Regions from separate parts of the Bradyrhizobium sp. USDA 3364 genome, predicted to be linked through region 2. Evidence: predicted binding sites of a transcription regulator. Region 2 holds the regulator's gene; each other region holds the start of a gene.
The links. Region 2 encodes LexA, which represses DNA repair genes until DNA is damaged. Its sites were predicted from a motif close to TGTTCNNNNTGTGTTCNG; they were not measured.
Positions count from the first base shown of each region.

Region 1 (6,838 bases), 5.0 Mb from region 2:
GCGAAGTGAAGGACGGCTATCTCTACGGCCGCGGCGCCGTCGACATGAAGGGCGGCATCGCCTGCAGCGTCGCCGCCGTGCTGCAATATCTGCAGGACCGCGGCGGCAAGCCACAAGAGAATGGCCGCGGCTCGATCTCCTTCCTGATCACCGGCGACGAGGAAGACGTCTCGATCAACGGCACCGTCAAGCTCCTGAAATGGTGCGCCGAGCGCGGCGAAAAATTCGACCATTGCGTGCTCGGCGAGCCTTCGAATGTCGAGGTGCTCGGCGACATGATCAAGATCGGCCGGCGCGGCTCGCAATCCGGCACGCTGGTGGTCGAAGGCGTGCAGGGCCACGTCGCCTATCCGCACCGTGCTTCGAACCCGGTGCCCGATATCTCGCGGCTGATCGTGGCGCTGAGCGACGAGCCGCTCGATCACGGCAGCGCGCAATTCCAGGCCAGCAACCTCGAATTCACCACCGTCGATGTCGGCAACACCGCGAGCAACGTGATCCCCGGCCAGGCACGGGCGAAGTTCAACATCCGCTACAACGACAACCACACCCAGGAGAGCCTGCGGCAGCTGGTCGATGAGCGGCTGGCGAAGGCCTGCGGCAACCGCATCCGCGCCCACATCGACTGGCAGCCGTCGAACTCGAACGTGTTCGTCACCCAGCCCGGCCCGTTCACCGATCTCGCGGTCGCCGCGATCGAGGAGATCACCGGCCGCAAGCCGGAGCTCTCCACCTCGGGCGGCACCTCGGACGCGCGCTTCATCTCGAGCTATTGCCCGGTGATCGAATTCGGGCTGGTCGGCCAGACCATGCACCAGATCGACGAGCGCACGCCGGTGGCCGATCTCGAGAAGCTGACCAAGATCTATCGCGGCGTGTTGGAGCGGTATTTCGGGTAATCCAGCCGTTCGGCAGGACAAAAACATCGAAAACAACCCCATGCACAGTAGGGATTGGGGCCTCTAGTAATCCACCCGCACCAGATATAGCCCATCCGGCGGCGCCACAGGGCCACAGGCGGCGCGGTTGCGCGCGGCGAGCGCGGCGGCGAGGTCGTCGGCACCCCAGCGCCCCTCGCCGACCCAGACCAGCGAGCCCACCATCGAGCGGACCTGGCTGTGCAGGAACGAGCGCGCCGACGTCACGATGCTGATGGCACTGCCCTCGCGCGTGACGTCGAGCTGATCGAGCGTCTTCTCCGGCGACTTGGCCTGGCACTCGGTGTCGCGGAAGGTGGTGAAATCGTGCTTGCCGAGCAGGCGCTGCGCGGCGGCGTGCATCGCTTCGGCATCGAGCGCGCGCGGCACCCGCCAGACGCGGCCGATGTCGAGCGCGAGGTTCGCGCGCGTATTGGTGATGCGGTAGAGATAATGCCGCTTGGTCGCCGAGAACCGCGCCTCGAAATCGTCGGGCACGATATCGGCCGCGAGCACGCCGATCGGATTGGGCCGCAGAAGCGCGTTCAGCCCGTCGCGAAAGCGGCCGGGCGGAAAATGCTTGGCGATGTCGCAATGCGCGACCTGGCCGCGCGCATGTACGCCGGCATCGGTGCGCCCGGCGCCATGGACACGCACGTCCTCGCCGCAGATCGCCTTGACCGCCGTCTCCAGCGCGCCCTGCACGGTCGGTGCGGTGTCCTGGATCTGCCAGCCGGAGAACGGCGTGCCGTCATATTCGATGGTGAGCTTGTAGCGGGGCATCTGTTCAATCTCGTTGATCGTCCTTGCCGGGCATAGCCGTCCAAAGGACGACGTCGCTTCCGCTCGCCTATGCCCGGCAATCCATCCTCTTCAGGACAAGCTTTTTTCGAGATGGATGCGCGGGTCAAGCCCGCGCATGACGATCTCAGGAAACCCTTGCCGGCGGCTTCAGCGGCGTGCCGCGCAAGAAGTCCGCCGCCTTCATCGGTCCCTTGCCGGCGCGCTGCAGTTCGATAATCCGGACTGCGCCATCGCCGCAGGCGATCGCGAGATGATCGTCGAGCACATCGCCCGGGTCGCCCGCGCCTTTCGCCAATTCGCAGCGCAGAATCTTCAACCGCACCGGCTCGCCCTCGCCTGCAAGCTCGCACCAGGCGCCGGGGAACGGCGAAAGGCCGTGAATGTGCCGCAGCACCGCGTGCGCCGGCTGCTTCCAGTCGATCCGCGCCTCGGCCTTCTCGATCTTGGCGGCGTAGGTGACACCGTGCTCGCTCTGCTTGGCCAGCTGCAGTCCGCCACGCTGCAGCCCGCCCATCGCGCGCACCATCAGATCGGCGCCGAGCGGCGCCAGCGCATCGTGCAGGTCGGATGCCGTCATGCTGTCCGTGATCGGCAGCCGCTCGGCCATCGCGACGTCGCCGGTGTCGAGGCCGACATCCATCTTCATCACCATCACGCCGCTCTCGGCATCACCAGCCATGATGGCGCGGTTGATCGGCGCGGCGCCGCGCCAGCGCGGCAATAGCGAGGCGTGCAGGTTGAAGCAGCCGAGTTTTGGCGCATCGAGAATGGCCTGCGGCAGGATCATGCCATAGGCGACGACGACGGCCGCATCGGCGTCATGCGCACGAAACTCGTCGAGCGCCTCCGGCGTCTTGAGGGTTTTCGGCGTCAACACGGATATGCCGAGGCGGCGCGCCTCCTGCTCGACCGGTGTCGGCTGCAATTGCAGGCCGCGCCGCCCGCCCGGCTTCGGCGCACGGGTATAGACCGCCACGACCTCATGGCCATGGGCCACGAGCTCCAGCAGCGTCGGCACCGCGAAATCGGGCGTGCCCATGAAGATCAGGCGGAGAGGCATCGAAAGAACTCGGCAGGAGTTGGAGTGCTCCGTCACGCCCGGGCTTGAGCGCGAAGCGCGTCTTCGCACAAGAAGTCCCGGGCACCCACGTTTTCAGCATCAGCGAAGCAAGACGTGGATGGCCGGGTCAAGCCCGGCCATGACGCGTCCGGAAGGGCGACCCAGCCTACTCCGCCGCGCGCTTGGCGGCCTTCTCGAATTTCTTGAACACGCGGTCGCGCTTCAGCTTCGACAGATAGTCCACGAACAGCACGCCGTTGAGGTGGTCGATCTCGTGCTGGATGCAGGTGGCGTAGAGCCCCTCGGCATCCTCCTCATGCAGCTTGCCGTCGAGATCGGTGAAGCGCAGACGCACCCGCGCCGGGCGCTCGACCTCCTCGTAATATTCGGGGATCGACAGGCAGCCCTCTTCGTAGACCGACAACTGTTCCGAGTGCGAGATGATCTCGGGATTGATGAACACCCGCGGCTGCGGCGTGGTCTCGCCGTTCTCGTCGCGCTTGGCGAGGTCCATGGTGATCAGCCGCAGAGGCTGCGCGACCTGGATCGCCGCGAGCCCGATGCCGGGTGCGTCGTACATGGTCTCGAGCATGTCGTCGGCGAGCTTGCGGATCTCCGGCGTCACCTTCTCAATCGGTTTCGACACCAGCCGCAACTGCTTGTCCGGCAGGATAATGATTTCTCTTAAAGCCATGGCCGCGATTTAAGCTGCTGACTTCATGGGGTCAATGCGCTCAGGAACCCGTTAGGACAACCTTAACCACGTTTCTTCACGGCCCATTAACCAAGAAGGTTAGAGAAGCATTTACCATCAGCGTTCCCTCTTCGTTCGCGCTTGGCCGCGAATCGGCTACAACGGATGCCATGAACGAGATTCTCCTCACCATTGGCGACCTGCCGGTCCGCGTCTCCGACGCGCTGATCGGCCTTGGCGCGCTGGCGCTGATCCTGCTGTTCGCCATTGCGATGGTGATTGCCCGCGCCAGCCGGCGCGGCGCGGAACTCGCGATGGCCCAGGCCATCCGCGCCGACGAACTGGAGGAACGGCTCGCCGACATGCTGCGGGCCCAGAGCGAGTCCTCCGGACGGGTCGACGCCATGGCGCAGGCGCTGGCCGGCCGCCAGGCCGAGATGGCCCGCGCGGTCAACGAGCGGCTGGATTCGGTGACCCACCGGGTCGGCCAGTCGATGGAACAATCGACCCGCAACACCATGGATTCGCTGCGCGTGCTGCACGAACGGCTCGGCATCATCGACCATGCGCACAAGAACCTCAACGAGCTCACCACCCAGGTGACGACCTTGCGCGACGTGCTCGCCAACAAGCAATCGCGCGGTGCGTTCGGCCAGGCGCGGATGGAGGCGATCGTCCAAGACGGAATGCCGAAGGGCTCGTTCGAGTTCCAGTACACGCTGACATCAGGCAAGCGGCCGGACTGCGTGGTGTTCCTGCCCGATCAGCGCCCGCTCTGCATCGACGCGAAATTCCCGCTCGAGGCCATGACCGCGCTGCACGATGCGCGCAGCGACGAGGAGCGCAAATCGGCCTGCCAGCGGTTGCGCGCCGACGTGCTCAAGCATGTCAGCGACATCGCGGAGAAGTACCTGATCCCGGGCGAGACCCAGGACACCGCGCTGATGTTCGTGCCGTCGGAATCGGTGTACGCCGAAATCCATGATGGTTTCGACGATGTGATCCAGAAAGCCTATCGCGCCCGCGTCGTGCTGGTGTCGCCCTCGCTCCTGATGCTGGCGATCCAGGTGATGCAGCAGATCCTCAAGGACGCCCGCATCCGCGACGCCGCCGACCAGATCCGCAACGAGGTGATGCACCTTGGTGATGATCTCGGCCGCCTGCGCGACCGCGTGCTCAAGCTGCAGACCCATTTCGGCCAAGTCAACGAGGATGTCAGGCAGATCCTGATCTCCGCCGACAAGATCGAAAAACGCGCCGGCCGCATCGAGGAACTCGACTTCAGCAAGGTCGAGACCCCGATCGAGGTGCCGCGCTTCGTCAAGCCCGCCGCCCCCGACCTGTTCCCCGCCCCGCGCAAGCTGCAGGCAGGGGAGTGATCGTTGCTGACCACAGGTCGCACGGCATAATCAGTGTCATCGCCCGGTCGAGCCGGGCGACGACACCGGAGCGCGGGTGAGTCTCCCCGCACGTCGTCCTGACGAAAGCCAGGACCCATAACCACCGCATTGGATTGCGAAGGGGATCGTGGCCCTAGCGTCGCGCAACAATTGAGATTTGGGGTAATGGGTCCTGGCTTTCGCCAGAACGACGGCGGAGGCCGCCCGGCATGCGTATTGGAGGTCAAGCCGGGCGATGACAGTCTTTTTGGGGCCGAATCTGGTAACACCTCATCTATGACAGCACCTGAAGCGACGTCGGACACGTCCGCAAGGCCGGAACCAAAGCCCGCCGCCACCTCGTGGCGCGACAGTTTCGCGGTGTATCTGCAGCCGCGGGTGCTGATCGTGCTGCTGCTCGGCTTCTCGTCGGGCCTGCCGCTGGCGCTGTCGGGCTCGACGCTGCAGGTGTGGATGAAGGAGGCCGGGGTCGATCTCGGCACCATCGGACTGCTGGCGCTGATCGGCACGCCCTACACGCTGAAGTTCCTGTGGGCGCCGCTGGTCGACGCGCTGCACGTGCCGCTGTTCACGCAGATGTTCGGACGCCGCCGCGGCTGGCTGCTGTTCTCGCAACTGTTGTTGATCGCGGCGATCCTGGTGCTGGCGATGGCGGATACGGCACGCTCGCCCTGGTTCGCGGCCTTCGCCGCACTGCTGGTCGCAACCGCCTCCTCGACCCAGGACATCGTGGTCGACGCGTTCCGCGTCGAAAGCCTGCCCGAAAGCGAGCAGGCCGCCGGCATGGCGTCCTATGTCGCGGCCTATCGCGTCGGCATGCTGGTCTCGACCGCCGGCGCGCTGTTCATCGTCAGCGGGTTCGAGTCCGCCGGCCTCGCGCGCCCGTCGGCGTGGATGTGGGGCTATGTGGTGATGGCCGGGCTGGTCGTGATCGGCATCGTCACCGCGCTTGCGGCGACCGAGCCGGCGCAATCGAAAGGCGCGGAGACGGCCACGCACGAGCAGAACGCAGCCGAACGCGTGTTTCACGCCGCGCTCGGCGCGTTCTCCGAGTTCCTCAGCCGCAAGGACGCCTTCGCCGCGCTCGCCTTCGTGGTGCTGTTCAAGTTCACCGACGCGTTCTCAGGCACCATGACCGCGCCGTTCGTGATCGACATCGGCTTTTCCAAGGTCGATTACGCGGCGATCGTGAAAGGCGTCGGCCTCGCCGCCACCCTGATCGGCGGCTTTGCCGGCGGCTTCGTGGCGCGGCGCTATTCGCTCGCGCAGAGCCTCTGGATCGGCGGCGTGCTACAGGCGGTCGCCAACCTCTCGTTCTCCTGGCTCGCGCATGTCGGCGTCGATCAATGGGCGCTCGCGCTCGCGATCACGGCGGAGAATTTCACCAGCGCGATCGGCACCGTGATCTTCGTCGCCTATCTTTCCGCGCTGTGCCGCAATCCGCTGCACACGGCGACCCAGTATGCGCTGCTCACCGCGCTGGCGGCGGTCGGCCGCACCTATCTGTCGTCAGGCGCGGGCTATGTCGCCAAGGCGGTCGGCTGGCCGATGTTCTTCGTGATCTGCGTGCTGGTCGCGATCCCGAGCCTGATTCTGCTCGCCTGGCTGCAGCGGCGCGGGCATTTTGAGGAGCTGGGGCCGGTACGGGTTTAGTCCGACTGTCGTCACCCGCGATCGTCGTCCTGGCGAAAGCCAGGACCCATTACCCCAAATGCGAACTGTTGCGCGACGATGGGGCCGCGATCCATCCGCCAACCAAGACCGGTGGTTATGGGTCCTGGCTTTCGCCAGGACGACGATGAGGATGGGTCGCAATTCAAGATGTCGAATAGCGCGGTGTCATCACCTGCACATCCGAGCGGCGATTGCGGCGCGGCACCTACTTCGCCACCACGCTCCACTTCGTGACGATGGCTTCGCTCATCTCGCCGGCATCCTTGGCGCAGGCGACCTCGTCGACCTT
Region 1 covers NZ_JBSRYG010000002.1:2,129,998-2,136,835, forward strand. The annotation lists gene dapE (succinyl-diaminopimelate desuccinylase) at 1-899, shown strand, start outside; gene truA (tRNA pseudouridine(38-40) synthase TruA) at 963-1,700, opposite strand; gene fmt (methionyl-tRNA formyltransferase) at 1,846-2,781, opposite strand; gene def (peptide deformylase) at 2,948-3,475, opposite strand; gene ACVILL_RS09930 (DNA recombination protein RmuC) at 3,646-4,854, shown strand; gene ACVILL_RS09935 (AmpG family muropeptide MFS transporter) at 5,152-6,528, shown strand; gene ACVILL_RS09940 (hypothetical protein) at 6,755-6,838, opposite strand, start outside.
Region 1: a site for LexA is predicted at 3,597-3,614, ahead of ACVILL_RS09930 (DNA recombination protein RmuC). Genes of this name have one in related genera too.

Region 2 (6,838 bases):
ACCTTCCGCACGCTGGCGGTGGCGGCGCTGATCGTGCTCGCGATCGCGCCGGAGGCGCTGGTCCACCCCAGCTTTCAAATGTCGTTCGCCGCGACGCTCGGGCTGGTGGCGCTGGTGCAGATCGGACTGCCGAACCTGCTGGCGTCGCCCGACCATTCGGCGACTGCGCGCGTTGCGCTGTGGGGCGGGCGTGAGCTCACGATGCTGATGCTGGCCTCGCTGGTGGCGGGGCTGGCGACGACGCCCTACGCCGCGTTCCATTTCCACCGCGTGACGCCCTACGGGCTGCTCGCGAACCTCGCGGCGATGCCGGTGGTGTCGGCGGTCGTGATGCCCGCCGGCCTGCTCGGGCTCGTCGCCATGCCGTTCGGATTCGACGGCGTGTTCTGGGCGATCATGGGGTTCGGCATCGACTGGATGATCCTGGTGACGCAATGGGTCGCCGCGTTGCCGGGCGCAGTCGGGCGGATGGCGGCGTTCGGTGTCGGGCCGCTGATCGCGGCGAGCACCGGCATCATCCTGCTCGGCCTGTTGCGCACGCCGCTACGCTGGTCGGGGGCGATGCTGCTGGCGGTGGCCTCGGTCTGGGCAGTGCGGGTGCCGCTGCCGGACGTGCTGATCTCCGCCGACGGCCGGAACGTCGCGGTGCGCGGCGGCGACGGGCGGCTGCACCTGATGCACAGCGCCAAGGATGCTTTCCTGGTCAAGGAGTGGCTGGCGGCCGACGCCGATGCGCGGACCGCCACCGATGCGTCGCTGAGCGAAGGCGTCTCCTGCGATCCGAGCGGCTGCGTGACGCAAGGGTCCGGCGGCGGCTTCATCGCGCTGGCGACACGGCCGGAGGCGCTGGCCGACGATTGCGAGCGCGCAGGCTTGATCATAACGGCGCGGCCGGCGCCGCGGGGCTGCGCGGCCTCGGTGATCGATGCCGAGCGGCTGCGGCGCCACGGGGCGCTGGTGCTGCGGCGGAGCAGGGACGGCTACACCATCGATGCGGTGAAGCCCGGCGGGATCGACCGGCCGTGGTCGCCGGCGGTTCCCGGCGACGGCGAGGCCGAGACCACGTTGCGCGTGCCCGCCACCGCGCCGCGACCGGCCGTCGATGCGACGCCGGCCGAGAGCGATCTGCAGGGCGAGGATTAGGCGTTGTCGGGTGAGGGGCCCGTGGGCAGCTCGAACAGGCCGAGATGGTATTCGTCGGAGTCTGGGCCGCCGTCGGACTTCTTGACGAGGGTGAAGGCCGCCTCGGGAAACTGCTCCCAGACCTTCAGGTCGTCAGCCGTGACCGTCAGCCAGCCGAACCGGAACATGTAGCGGCCCGGTTCCGTGACGCGTCCAGCCTTTTGCCATGTGACCTTATCGACCACCGCGCACGTCCTCCGTGCACGATGATGCGCCAAGGCGCCCGCCGACGCAAATCTCCTTCTGCGCCCCGGAACCGGATGTCCGGGGTCGCTCGAAATCGCTTAGGTCACTCGCCGCCGAATGGCTCATTCCACGGCGACGATGCGTTCAACCCAAAAACAGCGACGCGAATGCGGAGGGCCGCCGCTCCACGACCTTCGGCTTCTGCTCGACCGGCGGGTGCAGGGCCGGCAATTGCAGCACGCTGACGCGCTGTCCCTCGACGAGCTGGGTCACCAGCACATGGCTGCCGTCGGGGAATTCCACCGCGTCGTGATGGCGATCAGGAACGTCGGGCTCGACTTCGTTGAACACGCCGACGCGGAAGTTCATCGTCTTGGTCCAGATCCAGCGGCTGTCGTAGCGAACGTTCTCGGCGAAAGCGAGCTCGGTGCCCGGCAGCATGCAGACCGCGACAGTAGGATCGTTCTCCGAAGCAAAGCCGCGGGTCGACGTTCCGCGGAAGGTCGTCGTGATCAGCGTCTCTCCAACAATGGCGGGGCGCGATGCCACGGCGTGCAGACTATAGTCACACATCGGATGGCTCCTCATTGGAGGTAGCGACCCGTGCCTCTCCTTGAGGCATTGGCCTCTACCAGAGTGGACGATAGCGAACGAGTGTCTGCTCGTTTCTGGGCGATTGTACGACTGGTCCGAGACAGCTCCGATCACAAACACGCGACGCTGCGCGAGAGGTATCGGACCGCACCGGGCAGGCCGCTTGCTGCGCTATCCTCCAAAGGAACGATCCGACCTCTCGCTCGTTCCTCGCCGCCGCAAGTATTTGCTATTCAGTATTTGCGATAAAGGCCGATCAGCTTGCCCTGGATGCGGACCCGGTTCGGCGGCAGGATGCGCACCTCATAGGCGGTGTTGGCCGGCTCGAGCGCGATCGATGCACCGCGGCGGCGGAAGCGCTTCAGGGTGGCTTCCTCCTCGTCGATCAGCGCCACCACGATGTCGCCGGTGTTGGCGACGTCGTTGCGCTGGATCAGCGCCATGTCGCCGTCGAGGATGCCGGCATCGACCATCGAGTCGCCGCGCACCTCCAGCGCGTAGTGCTCGCCAGCGCCGAGCATGTCGGGCGGCACGCTGATGGTGTGGCTGCGGGTCTGCAGCGCCTCGATCGGCGTACCGGCGGCGATCCGGCCCATCACGGGGACCGCGACCGGACGGTTGCCGTCGTCCTCGGCGATCGGCGGCGTCGAGGGGCGCTTGCCGAGGGTGCCTTCGATGACGCTCGGCGTGAAGCCGCGGCGGCCGTTACCGCCGCCGGCCGAGAGCTCGGGCAGCTTGATGACCTCGATGGCGCGGGCGCGGTTGGGCAGGCGGCGGATGAAACCGCGCTCCTCCAGCGCAGTGATCAGGCGGTGGATACCGGACTTCGAGCGCAGGTCGAGCGCATCCTTCATCTCGTCGAAGGAGGGCGGTACGCCGGCCTCTTTCAGACGTTCATTGATGAAACGCAGAAGTTCGTACTGTTTGCGCGTGAGCATCTCGAGTATTCCCCCGGTTGATAGCGTCGTTCGATTCCGAGACTCTTCAGTGGGGCCTGCAGGCCGGGCCTGACCTCAGGAGCATTGTGCTTGTTGCAAGCGCTCCCTGGCGGCCTCCCGTTTGTAGACACCAGTACTCGAAACAAATCATGAACGGACACTATATGTTCGATATGTGTTCCGCAACCACTTAATTTCCGGTGAACGTGTTCGGCGATGCGCAATCGGCGCGCCCGCGAGAGCCTCATTCAGGCAGTGTCAGGATCTCGCATTCAGATCCTTTGACCGCGGCCGGCGCAAACGGCGGACGCACGAGAAGTGCCCGTGCCGCAGCGAGATTCCCGAGCAGCGATGAGTCCTGCTGCATCACGGGCGTGGCGATCAACGTGCCGTCCTCGCGCGCCTCGAGACGCGCCCGCAGATAGTCCTCGCGCTGGTCGTTGGCGGCGAGGTCGCGGCCGAGCAGCGCGGCCGCGCGTGCGTGATGAATCGTTTTTCGACCGCTCAGTGCCCGAATCAACGGCGCCAGAAACAGGAAGGCGCACACATAGGAGGACACCGGATTGCCGGGCAGGCCGATCACCCGCATGGCGCCGAGCCGGCCGTGCATCATCGGTTTGCCCGGACGCATCGCGATCCGCCAGAACGCCATCTCGACGCCCTCGGCCTCCAGCGACTGCTTGACCAGGTCGTGGTCGCCTACCGAGGCGCCGCCGGTCGTGATCAGGATGTCGGCGCCGGTCTCGCGGGCCCGGCGGATGCCGGCGGTGGTCGCGTCCACGGTGTCGGCGGCAACCCCGAGATCGACGGTCTCGGCCCCTTCGGCGCGGGCCAGCGCCCGCAGCGCATAGCCGTTGGAATAGACGATCTGGCCGGGACCGGGCCTTGATCCCGGCATCACCAGCTCGTCGCCGGTCGCCAGCACCGCGACCTTCGGACGGCGGTGCACCGCAAGCTCCGGATAGTTCATGGCGGCCGCCAGCGACAGCGCGCGGTCGGAGAGGCGGCTGCCGGCGGCGAGCAGCACGTCGCCCTCACGGAAGTCGACTCCGGCGGGGCGGATGTGCCGTCCGGCGGTTGCCGTCTCGGTGATTGCGATGTGGTCGCCGTCAGTCCGGGTGTCTTCCTGGATGATGACGGCGTCGGCGCCATCGGGGATCACGCCACCGGTGAAGATCCGCACCGCTTCGCCGGCGCCGACCGTCCGTTCGAACGGCCGGCCGGCGGCGACCTCGCCGATCACCCTGAGCCGGGCCTTTAGGTCAGCCGCATCGGCGGCACGCACCGCGTAGCCGTCCATCGCCGACATCGGCTGCGGCGGCTGGGTGCGCAGCGCGGCGAGGTCCCGCGCCAGGGTGCGGTGGTAGGCGGCATCAAGCGCGACCATCTCCTCCGGCAGCGGCGCGGCACCGGCGAGGACGGCGGACAGGGCATCGGCAACCGGCATCAAGGCCACGCTCGGAGCTCCTTCATTCGCAGTGTTCAAATCCCAAGTGCAGTGAGAGCCCTCGCCACGTCATCCGTCGATGTCACGTGGATGGCATGAAGGCCGCGCGCCCGCGCGCCTTCGATATTGGCCGCCAGATCGTCGAAGAACAGGATCCGCGACGCCGGCACGCCGATGGCTTTTACCACATGATCGTAGGCCTCGGCGTCCGGTTTCCGGAAGCCGATGCTCGAGGACAGGAAGACGGTCCGGAAATGGCTGAGCAGCTCGGCATGGATGACCGAGAAATGCGCGACGTGGGCCGGATTGGTGTTGGAGAAGGCGTAGAGCGGCATTCGTTTGGCTGCCGCCGCAAGCAGCGGGGCGATGCCGGGCATCTCGCCGGCGAAGATCGCGTTCCAGCCTTCGAGGAACTCGGCATCGGTGATGTCGATGCCGAGCGTCCGGCGCAGGTTTTCGAAGAACGCCGCATCGTCGATCCGGCCGATCTCGTGATGCCTGTAGCTGTCGTCGACGACAAAGCGCGTGGCGAGCTCGGCCGGCGCGCAGCCGGCATGCCGCGCCCAGTGCGCCATCACCTTCCCGAAGTCGATGTCGAGCACGACGCGGCCGATATCGAACAGCAGCGCGTCGACGGAATTGGGGGAGAGTTGCGAGGTCATTGCATGAAACGGTGTACGAGAATTGCGGGCAGGCGGCAATGTCCCCGATTTGTGCAGCAGTCACGCGACCATACGCATGCGACCAACCTCCCGCCATCCTGCGAAAGGACCTGTACGGCGCGGCTGACATGCAGGCGGGTCTCTCCGTTCGTCGTCCTGGCGAAGCCCTGGACCCATAACCAGGTCCAGTTGTTGAAGTGAGCTGTGGTCCCAGCGTCGCACGACAATGTACAGCTCGGGTAATGGGTCCTGGCCTTCGCCAGGACGACGGCGGTGGATGGTTCTCGATTCAAGATGTCAAACAATCGGTGTCATCACCGCTTTCGCGAAAGCGGGTGATACAGTATTCCAGAGGCAGTCGTTATGTTGCGCAATCGGCGTTCACCGCATCTCGACCCGCGTCCGTGACGATCGCGATCCGCCCCTCGATCGGGTGAGATTTCGGATTTATGGCATTGAGTGACGCTTCTGATAAAGCGAAGTATTTCTACTGCGGGGGCTTGCGCCGCCGAGCAAATCAGTGATTGGCCATTCGGGCGTTGGCGCACCAGGCGAGTTGGTGACTTGACGGGCCGGCGTTCTACATCCGGGACAGCGCCAGACCGAAATAAGCGATCAGCGCGCCGGTGCTGAGAACGATGACGACCAGCGCTTGCTCCGAGCGTGCCTGCAAGGTTTTCCGGGTCACGGCGATGACGCTCCATCTTCGTAAATCATTCTATCCAACTAACGTGGGTTAGCATCCGTTCCGGTTCCTGTCCGGGAACATGTCCATCAGCCTTGCGGGCACGTCGAGTCCCGAAATGAGCAACATCGGTCGCATTGAGATACGGCGGACGGCGTTGGCTCTGGCCCCAGAGGGATGGCAAAAACCTGACCTGTACGGATGTATGAGGGCAACGGGGTTCACGACTTCGACCCGTATGACTCCGGTACTCCAAAGGAGCCGAGCCATCTGTCGGAGCAAGGTCTAGGATGGCGTAACCAAGTTGCTTTGGCCTCAGCGTGTGCCCCCTCGCTGGGGCCTTTCTTTGGGACGCCGATGTCGATGGGCGACGACGAACATCGCCGGGTGGCGTTGCCGCGGGATCACCGTTCGCCCAGATCGATCTGCGTCAAGATGCCCTGTCGGAGCGCGAGGCGGACCAGCTCGATATCCGTGCCGACGCCGAGCTTGTCCTTGATCATGGAGTGCAGGTTCGCGACCGTCTTGGGACTAAGGTGCAGCGTCTCGGCAATCTCGTCGGTGGTGTTTTCCGCGAGCAGCATACGCAGCACCTCGAACTCCCGCGCGGTCAGGAGGTCTGCGGCTGCGGCCTCGCCGGCGAGGTGGCTGAGCGCGAGTTCGTGGCCGATATCCGGGCTGATCGCGATCTTGCCTGACAGCGCATCCATCACGGCATGCACCAGCGTCTCCGGCGGGCTGGTCTTGGTGACATAGCCGCTGGCGCCGGCGCGGATCGCCTGCACGGCGAAGGCCGCGTTCTGGTGCATGGTGAACACCAGGATCTTTGCGCGCTTGTCCCATTGCCTGAGGCGCCGGATGGCCTCGATGCCGCCGATGCCGGGCATCGACAGGTCCATGATGACGAGGTCGGGCCCGGTCTCCTTGTAGAGCCGGTATGCCTCGACGCCGTCGGAGGCTTCGGCGATGACCGAGAGGCCCGGCTGCTTCTGCAGCATCGACCGGTAGCCCTCGCGAACGACGGCGTGGTCGTCGACCAGCATGATGGTTCGCGCTGCATTGCTCATGCCGCGCGCTCCACGGTGTCGGCATTTGAGCTGGCAGCGACGGGGACGACGACGCGGAGCGAAGCGCCGTTGGGCTG
Region 2 covers NZ_JBSRYG010000002.1:7,147,806-7,154,643, reverse strand. The annotation lists gene ACVILL_RS33565 (ComEC/Rec2 family competence protein) at 1-1,143, shown strand, start outside; gene ACVILL_RS33560 (hypothetical protein) at 1,140-1,367, opposite strand; gene ACVILL_RS33555 (hypothetical protein) at 1,513-1,941, opposite strand; gene lexA (transcriptional repressor LexA) at 2,196-2,900, opposite strand; gene ACVILL_RS33545 (molybdopterin molybdotransferase MoeA) at 3,145-4,356, opposite strand; gene ACVILL_RS33540 (HAD family hydrolase) at 4,383-5,009, opposite strand; gene ACVILL_RS33535 (response regulator) at 6,099-6,761, opposite strand; gene ACVILL_RS33530 (histidine kinase) at 6,758-6,838, opposite strand, start outside.

Region 3 (6,838 bases), 290 kb from region 2:
CCGCCGCAGGCCGGGCACGCGCCATAGGGGTTGTTGAACGAGAACAGGCGCGGCTCGATCTCGGGGATCGTGAAGCCGGAGACCGGGCAGGCGAATTTTTCCGAGAACAGGACGCGCTCGGGCCCGCTCTTGTCGTGGATCTTTGCGGTCTTCTTCTTGTCGTCTTTCTTCTCGTCTGCCGCCGCCGCGGGCGCGTCGGCGTATTCGATCACGGCGAGGCCCTCGGCGAGCTTCAGCGCGGTCTCGAAGCTTTCGGCGAGGCGCTGGGCGAGGTCAGGGCGCACCACGATGCGGTCGACCACGACGTCGATGTCGTGCGGGAATTTCTTGTCGAGCGCGGGCGCCTCCGCCAGCTCATAGAAGGTGCCGTCGATCTTGACGCGCTGAAAGCCCTTCTTGAGATATTCGGCGAGCTCCTTCTTGTACTCGCCCTTGCGGCCGCGCACGACCGGCGCCAGCAGATAGAGGCGGGTGCCTTCCGGCAGCGCAAGCACCCGGTCGACCATCTGCGAGACGATCTGGCTCTCGATCGGCAGGCCCGTGGCCGGCGAATAGGGCACGCCGACGCGGGCCCAGAGCAGGCGCATGTAGTCGTAGATCTCGGTGACGGTGCCGACGGTGGAGCGCGGGTTCTTCGAGGTGGTCTTCTGCTCGATCGAGATGGCCGGCGACAGGCCGTCGATCTGGTCGACATCCGGCTTCTGCATCATCTCCAAAAATTGCCGCGCATAGGCCGACAGCGACTCGACGTAGCGGCGCTGGCCCTCGGCGTAGATGGTGTCGAACGCGAGCGAGGATTTGCCGGAGCCGGACAGGCCGGTGAACACCACGAGCTTGTCGCGGGGAATCTCGACGTCAATGTTCTTCAGATTGTGTTCGCGCGCGCCGCGGATCGTGATGGCGCGCGATGAGGAGCCCGCGTTCTGTTGGCGCTTCGCCTTGAGCACTTCATCCATAGCGACAATTCCGGGCGCATGATCGGGCGCCTTTTTGGGCGCGCATCGCCGGTGCTGCCGGGAGCTTGCGCCGATGGGGTGTGAGGACTGGAACGTAGGAAGAACGGTCGACAATTTCCAGTGCTGAATAGCGTCCATCAACGGATAGTTTGCCGGATGGCAGCAGCCGTCAGCAGGGCCGGTTCCGAGATGCAAAAAAGGCCGGCGCGAGGCCGGCCTTTCCTTAACGATCCGATCTCGTCAGATCACTGTCGAGCTTAGTACTTGGCGACGATCGGGCCGCCGAAGTGATAGTTCACGCCGAACTGGACGGTGTGCAGGTTGATGTCGGCGGAGGGGACGCCGAAATAGGTCTCGCCGCCGAGGCTGCGATACAGGTACTCGCCCTTGATCGACCACTGCGGGGCGATGAACGCCTCGATGCCCGCGCCGACGGTCCAGCCGGAGTGGAAGTTGCTCTGCGAGGCAGTCACGCCGAGCGCGGTGACGCTGAGCTCGTTGTTGGCCCAGGCGTAGCCGCCGGTGCCGTAGAACAGCACCTTGTCGACGGCGAAGCCGAAGCGGCCGCGAACGGTGCCGAGCGAGTCGATCTTGCTGCGGGCGGTGATGCCCAGCGCGGAAATCGAAGCGTCGATGTCACCGCCGGCAGCGTCGACCTCGAGGCCGTACACGATGTTGCCGGCCTGCCAGTTGTAGCCGATGGTGCCGCCGCCGAAGCCGCCTTCCATCTTCGGATTGCCGGAGTCCTCGCTGGCATAGCCGCCGAAGCCGCCGAGGTAGAAGCCGGTCCAGTTGTAGATCGCGGCCGGCGGCGGAGCCTTCACGTAGGGGGCGCGGGCCGCCATATCAGCAGCCATGGCCGGTGCAAAAGCGTTCAGTGCAAACATGCCGGCCGAGGCCAGCAAAACATTCCTGATTTTCAAAGTCCAAATCCCGTTTTTCTTGCTCATTTTCTCGTTGTCTCCCTTCGAACATTTGAAGGGAGCGTCAAAGCAGTGTTGCGTGACGTATGCGTGCTTCTACATAGAAATCCCGGAAGTTGTGTATCCGGGAAACCACAATGCACTGAAAACAGTCCCGCAGCGGTGCGCGCTCGCACGCAGCGAAGAAGCCGGCGCGAGGCCGGCTCTTGATTTCGACGCGAACGCAGCGGCGCGCGATCGGCGGCGCGCTCAGCATTCGCTGCGACGACGGGGCCCGCTGCGTTGAAGCGGCAATTGATGGCGAGCTTGACGGTGTAGAGCCGTCCTTCCGCTTCGAGCGATCGTTTTCATTCGTGCGCCGCGAGCAGGCTGATCGGCCGCACAAATAAAAAGGCCGGCGCGAGGCCGGCCTTTGGTCTGGGTAAATCCGCGTCGCGCGATCAGTAGCGCGGGACGACCGGGCCGCCCCACTTGTAGTTCACGCGGACGGTGACGAGGTCGACGTCCTGGCGGTCGCGGACGTTGCTGAACAGCGTGCCGGTGGGCGTGGTGAGGTTGTAGGTCTTGTCCTGCATGAACAGGTGGTCGTACTCGATACCGGCGGTCCAGTTCGGCGCGAAGCCGACTTCGATGCCGGCGCCGATGGTGCCGCCCCAGCGGGTGTCGCTGGCGCTGCCGGCGAGCACGCCGGTCGGCGTGAAGTAGGTGTTGAAGCGGTTGTCGGTCAGCGCCGCGCCGCCCTTGGCGTAGAGCAGCACGTTGTTGGCGGCGTAGCCGAGCTGGCCGGTGAACAGGCCGAACGCGTCGATCTTGCTCTGGTTGGTGAAGAGGCCGGGGAAGATCGCGCTGTTGTTGCTGCCCTTCAGGTCAGCCCAGTCGCCCTGCGCTTCGAGGCCGAACACCCAGGTGCCGGCCTGCCAGCGATAGCCGATCTGACCACCGGCGACGCCGCCGGTCGCGTCATGGCAACCATCCGAGCCGATGAAGGTGCCGCCCGGGGCCTGGTCCCAGCAATTGTGGCTCGAGCCCCAGCCGCCGTTGGCACCGATGTAGAAGCCGCTCCAGTCATAGACGGCGGCGATCATCGGCGGCGCCTTGGTGTAGGGGCGCGCAGCGAGGTCGGCCGCCGCGGCTGGCGCCGCAAACGCAATCAGAGCAACCGTACCGAGCAAAAACTTCTTCATAATCAGTCTCCCAGCTCCCCGGCGATCGGCTTCCAAACGGTCCCGAAGCACGATCTCAGACGCGAGCGCCCACGTCATGGGTGGCATCTATACGCTGATTCAACCGCAACCGCCGTCTCCCAAAAGCCACACTCGCGGAAGAAAAGCCACACTCGCGGAAGAAGTGTGTTCAAAGCAAGATACTGATTTATTTAGTCTTTTTCTAAGGTGTCGGAGCCGGCCAGCGACCGGGACCGAGATCGGTTGCCACGCGATCGCCGCCGGCTGCCTCTACGGCTGGTGTGGCGAACAAAACTGGAACAATGCCGGCCGCGATGCTATATCTCGATAATCGTGGATAACCGCGCGACGGCAAAGGCGGCGAGCCGGCACCGGCGTATAGGGTCATCCACGACGCCTGCGATGTAAGTGGCGAAGGTTGAGAGTGGCGGCCGATGTCCGGTCGCCCGGTTTTTGAGTGGAGATGATGCGATGGCAGGAAGCGTGAACAAGGTGATCCTGGTCGGAAACCTCGGCAAGGATCCGGAAATCCGGCGGACGCAGGACGGCCGTCCGATCGCAAATCTTTCCATCGCCACCTCGGAAACCTGGCGCGACAAGGGCACCGGCGAGCGCAAGGAAAAGACCGAGTGGCATCGCGTCGTGATCTTCAACGAAGGTCTCTGCAAGGTCGCCGAGCAGTATCTGAAGAAGGGCGCCAAGGTGTACATCGAGGGTCAGTTGCAGACCCGCAAATGGACCGACCAGTCAGGTGTCGAGAAGTACTCGACCGAGGTCGTGCTGCAGGGCTTCAACTCCAACCTCACCATGCTCGACGGGCGTGGCGGTGGAGGCGGCAGCTTCTCCGATGACGGCGGCAGCGATTTCGGCTCGTCCGGTCCGGTCAGCTCGGCGCCGCGCCGCGCAGTCGCCGCCGGCGGCGGCAGCCGCAACAGCGATATGGACGACGACATCCCGTTCTGATCGGACGTCGCAATCCCGAGGTCCTGAGCGCGCCGCTCCGTGAAGATCATTTCCATGAGCGGCCGCCATTATGCATGATGGCAATTTCCTCATGTGAATTATGAGGATAACTCCAGAGCTATTTGCCGGATCTCCAAATTCTGGAGGTCGCCGAGGCAAGTTCCCCGGACTTTGACACAGGCGGATGTGAATGATATTTACATTGGCCTGCGGCGAGCGACGTCTGGCCGCGCGCTTACTCGAGGGCCGCCAAGATGAGCCTCGCGCCATTGCTCGACGCCGCGCCTGCGATCCCGTTCCATGCCTTTGCCGCGATGGCCGCCTTCGTGCTCGGCTCGATCCAGCTCGCCGCACCCAAGGGCACGCTGCCGCACCGGACGCTGGGCTGGATCTGGGTGATCCTGATGCTCGCGGTCGCGCTGAGCTCGTTCTGGATCCACCAGATCCGGCTGCTGGGCCCGTGGAGCCCGATCCACCTGCTGTCGATCTTCACGCTGGCGATGCTGGTGCTGGGCGTCAGGGCCGCGCGGAGCCACGACGTCCGCCGCCACAAATACACGATGATCGGCGTCTTCTTCGGCGCGCTGGTGATCGCCGGGCTGTTCACCTTCGTGCCCGGGCGGATCATGCATGCCGTGATTTTCGGCCACTGGACGGGTCAATGAGGGCGTTGCGGCGGCCGGTTCCATGCGGTCTTTGCCGGCCGGCGATCGCAGCGCAAAGCGGGCTCGTCGCAAGCCCGCAACGTCGCCGGTAAGTCCATGAAAAAACGAAGGGAAAATCGGCTGTCCGGAGCCGCGCAAGGGTGGTTTTCGGGCCCCCGATACGCTATATGATTCCCCAGTAGAACTGACCGGATTTCCCCTTTGTCCGATAACGACGACCACAAGCCCGGCGAGCAGCCGGGGCCCTCAGATATTCGTCCCGTTTCCATTCTCGACGAGATGAAGAAGTCCTACCTCGATTACGCGATGAGCGTGATCGTGTCGCGTGCGCTGCCCGATGCGCGCGACGGGCTCAAGCCGGTGCACCGGCGCATCCTGTATTCGATGCATGAGCAGGGGCATACGCCGGACAAGAAATACGTCAAATCCGCGCGCGTCGTCGGCGACGTGATCGGTAAATATCACCCCCACGGCGACCAGTCGATTTACGACGCGATGGTCCGCATGGCGCAGGATTTCTCGCTGCGCGTGCCGCTGATCGACGGCCAGGGCAATTTCGGTTCGGTCGACGGCGATCCGCCGGCGGCCTATCGATATACCGAAGCGCGGCTGACCAAGGCGGCGCTTGCCGTTCTCGCCGACATCGACATGGACACCGTCGATTTCCAGCCGAACTACGACAATTCCGAGCGGGAGCCGTCGGTTCTGCCGGCCCGGTTCCCCAACCTGCTGGTCAACGGTGCCGGCGGCATTGCCGTCGGCATGGCCACCAACATCCCGCCGCACAATCTCGGCGAGGTCGTCGATGCCTGCGTGGCGCTGATCGACAATCCGGCGCTCACGATCGACGAGCTGATCGACATCATCCCCGGACCGGACTTCCCGACCGGCGGCATCATCCTGGGACGGCAGGGCATTCGCAGTGCCTACCATCTCGGCCGCGGCTCGATCGTGATGCGCGGCAAGGTGACGATCGATACCATCCGCAAGGATCGCGAAGCGATCGTCATCACGGAGATCCCGTATCAGGTTAACAAGGCCTCGATGGTCGAGCGCATCGGCGAGCTGGCGCGCGAGAAGAAGATCGAAGGCATTGGCGAGTTGCGCGACGAGTCCGACCGCGACGGTTACCGCGTCGTGATCGAATTGAAGCGCGACGCGGTGCCGGACGTGGTGCTGAACCAGCTCTACAAGTTCACGCCGCTGCAGACGAATTTCCCAGCCAACATACTGGCGCTGGATTCCGGTCGTCCGCAGACGATGACCCTGAAGGATCTGCTGACCATCTTCGTCGCGTTCCGCGAGCAGGTGGTGACGCGGCGGACCAAGTTCCTGCTCGGCAAGGCGCGCGACCGCGCCCATATCCTGGTCGGCCTGGCGATCGCAGTCGCCAACATCGACGAGATGATCCGTGTTATCCGAACCTCGCCCGATCCCAACACCGCGCGCGAAGCCCTGATGTCGCGCGACTGGCCGGCGCGCGACGTCGAGGCGATGATCACGCTGATCGACGATCCCCGGCATCGCATCAACGATGACGGCACGCTCCGGCTGTCGATGGAGCAGGCCAGGGCCATCCTCGACCTGCGGCTGCAGCGCCTGACCGCGCTGGGACGGGACGAGATATCCGAGGAGCTCGACAAGCTCGCGGCCGAGATTGCCGATTATCTCGACATCCTGCGCTCGCGCGCGCGCGTACAAGGCATCGTCAAGACCGAGCTCGCCGAGGTGAAGCAGCAGTTCGCGACGCCGCGCAAGACCGAGATCATCGAGCAGGAAGGCGAGGTCGAGGACGAGGACCTGATCCAGCGCGAGGACATGGTCGTCACCGTGTCGCATGCCGGCTACGTCAAGCGCGTGCCGCTGTCGACCTACCGGGCGCAGCGCCGCGGCGGCAAGGGCCGCGCCGGCATGCAGACCCGCGACGAGGATTTCGTCTCGCGTCTGTTCGTGGCCTCCACCCACACGCCGGTGCTGTTCTTCTCGTCGCGCGGCCAGGTCTACAAGGAGAAGGTCTGGCGGCTGCCGATGGCGGCTCCCAACGCGCGCGGCAAGGCGCTGATCAACATCCTGCCGCTGGAGCAGGGCGAGCGCATCACCACGATCATGCCGCTGCCGGAGGATGAATCCTCCTGGGCCAATCTCGA
Region 3 covers NZ_JBSRYG010000002.1:6,860,064-6,866,901, forward strand. The annotation lists gene uvrA (excinuclease ABC subunit UvrA) at 1-956, opposite strand, end outside; gene ACVILL_RS32090 (outer membrane protein) at 1,214-1,873, opposite strand; gene ACVILL_RS32095 (hypothetical protein) at 1,812-2,165, shown strand; gene ACVILL_RS32100 (hypothetical protein) at 2,086-2,268, shown strand; gene ACVILL_RS32105 (outer membrane protein) at 2,320-3,063, opposite strand; gene ACVILL_RS32110 (single-stranded DNA-binding protein) at 3,535-4,026, shown strand; gene ACVILL_RS32115 (DUF2306 domain-containing protein) at 4,281-4,691, shown strand; gene gyrA (DNA gyrase subunit A) at 4,893-6,838, shown strand, end outside.
Region 3: a site for LexA is predicted at 3,348-3,365, ahead of ACVILL_RS32110 (single-stranded DNA-binding protein). Genes of this name have one in related genera too.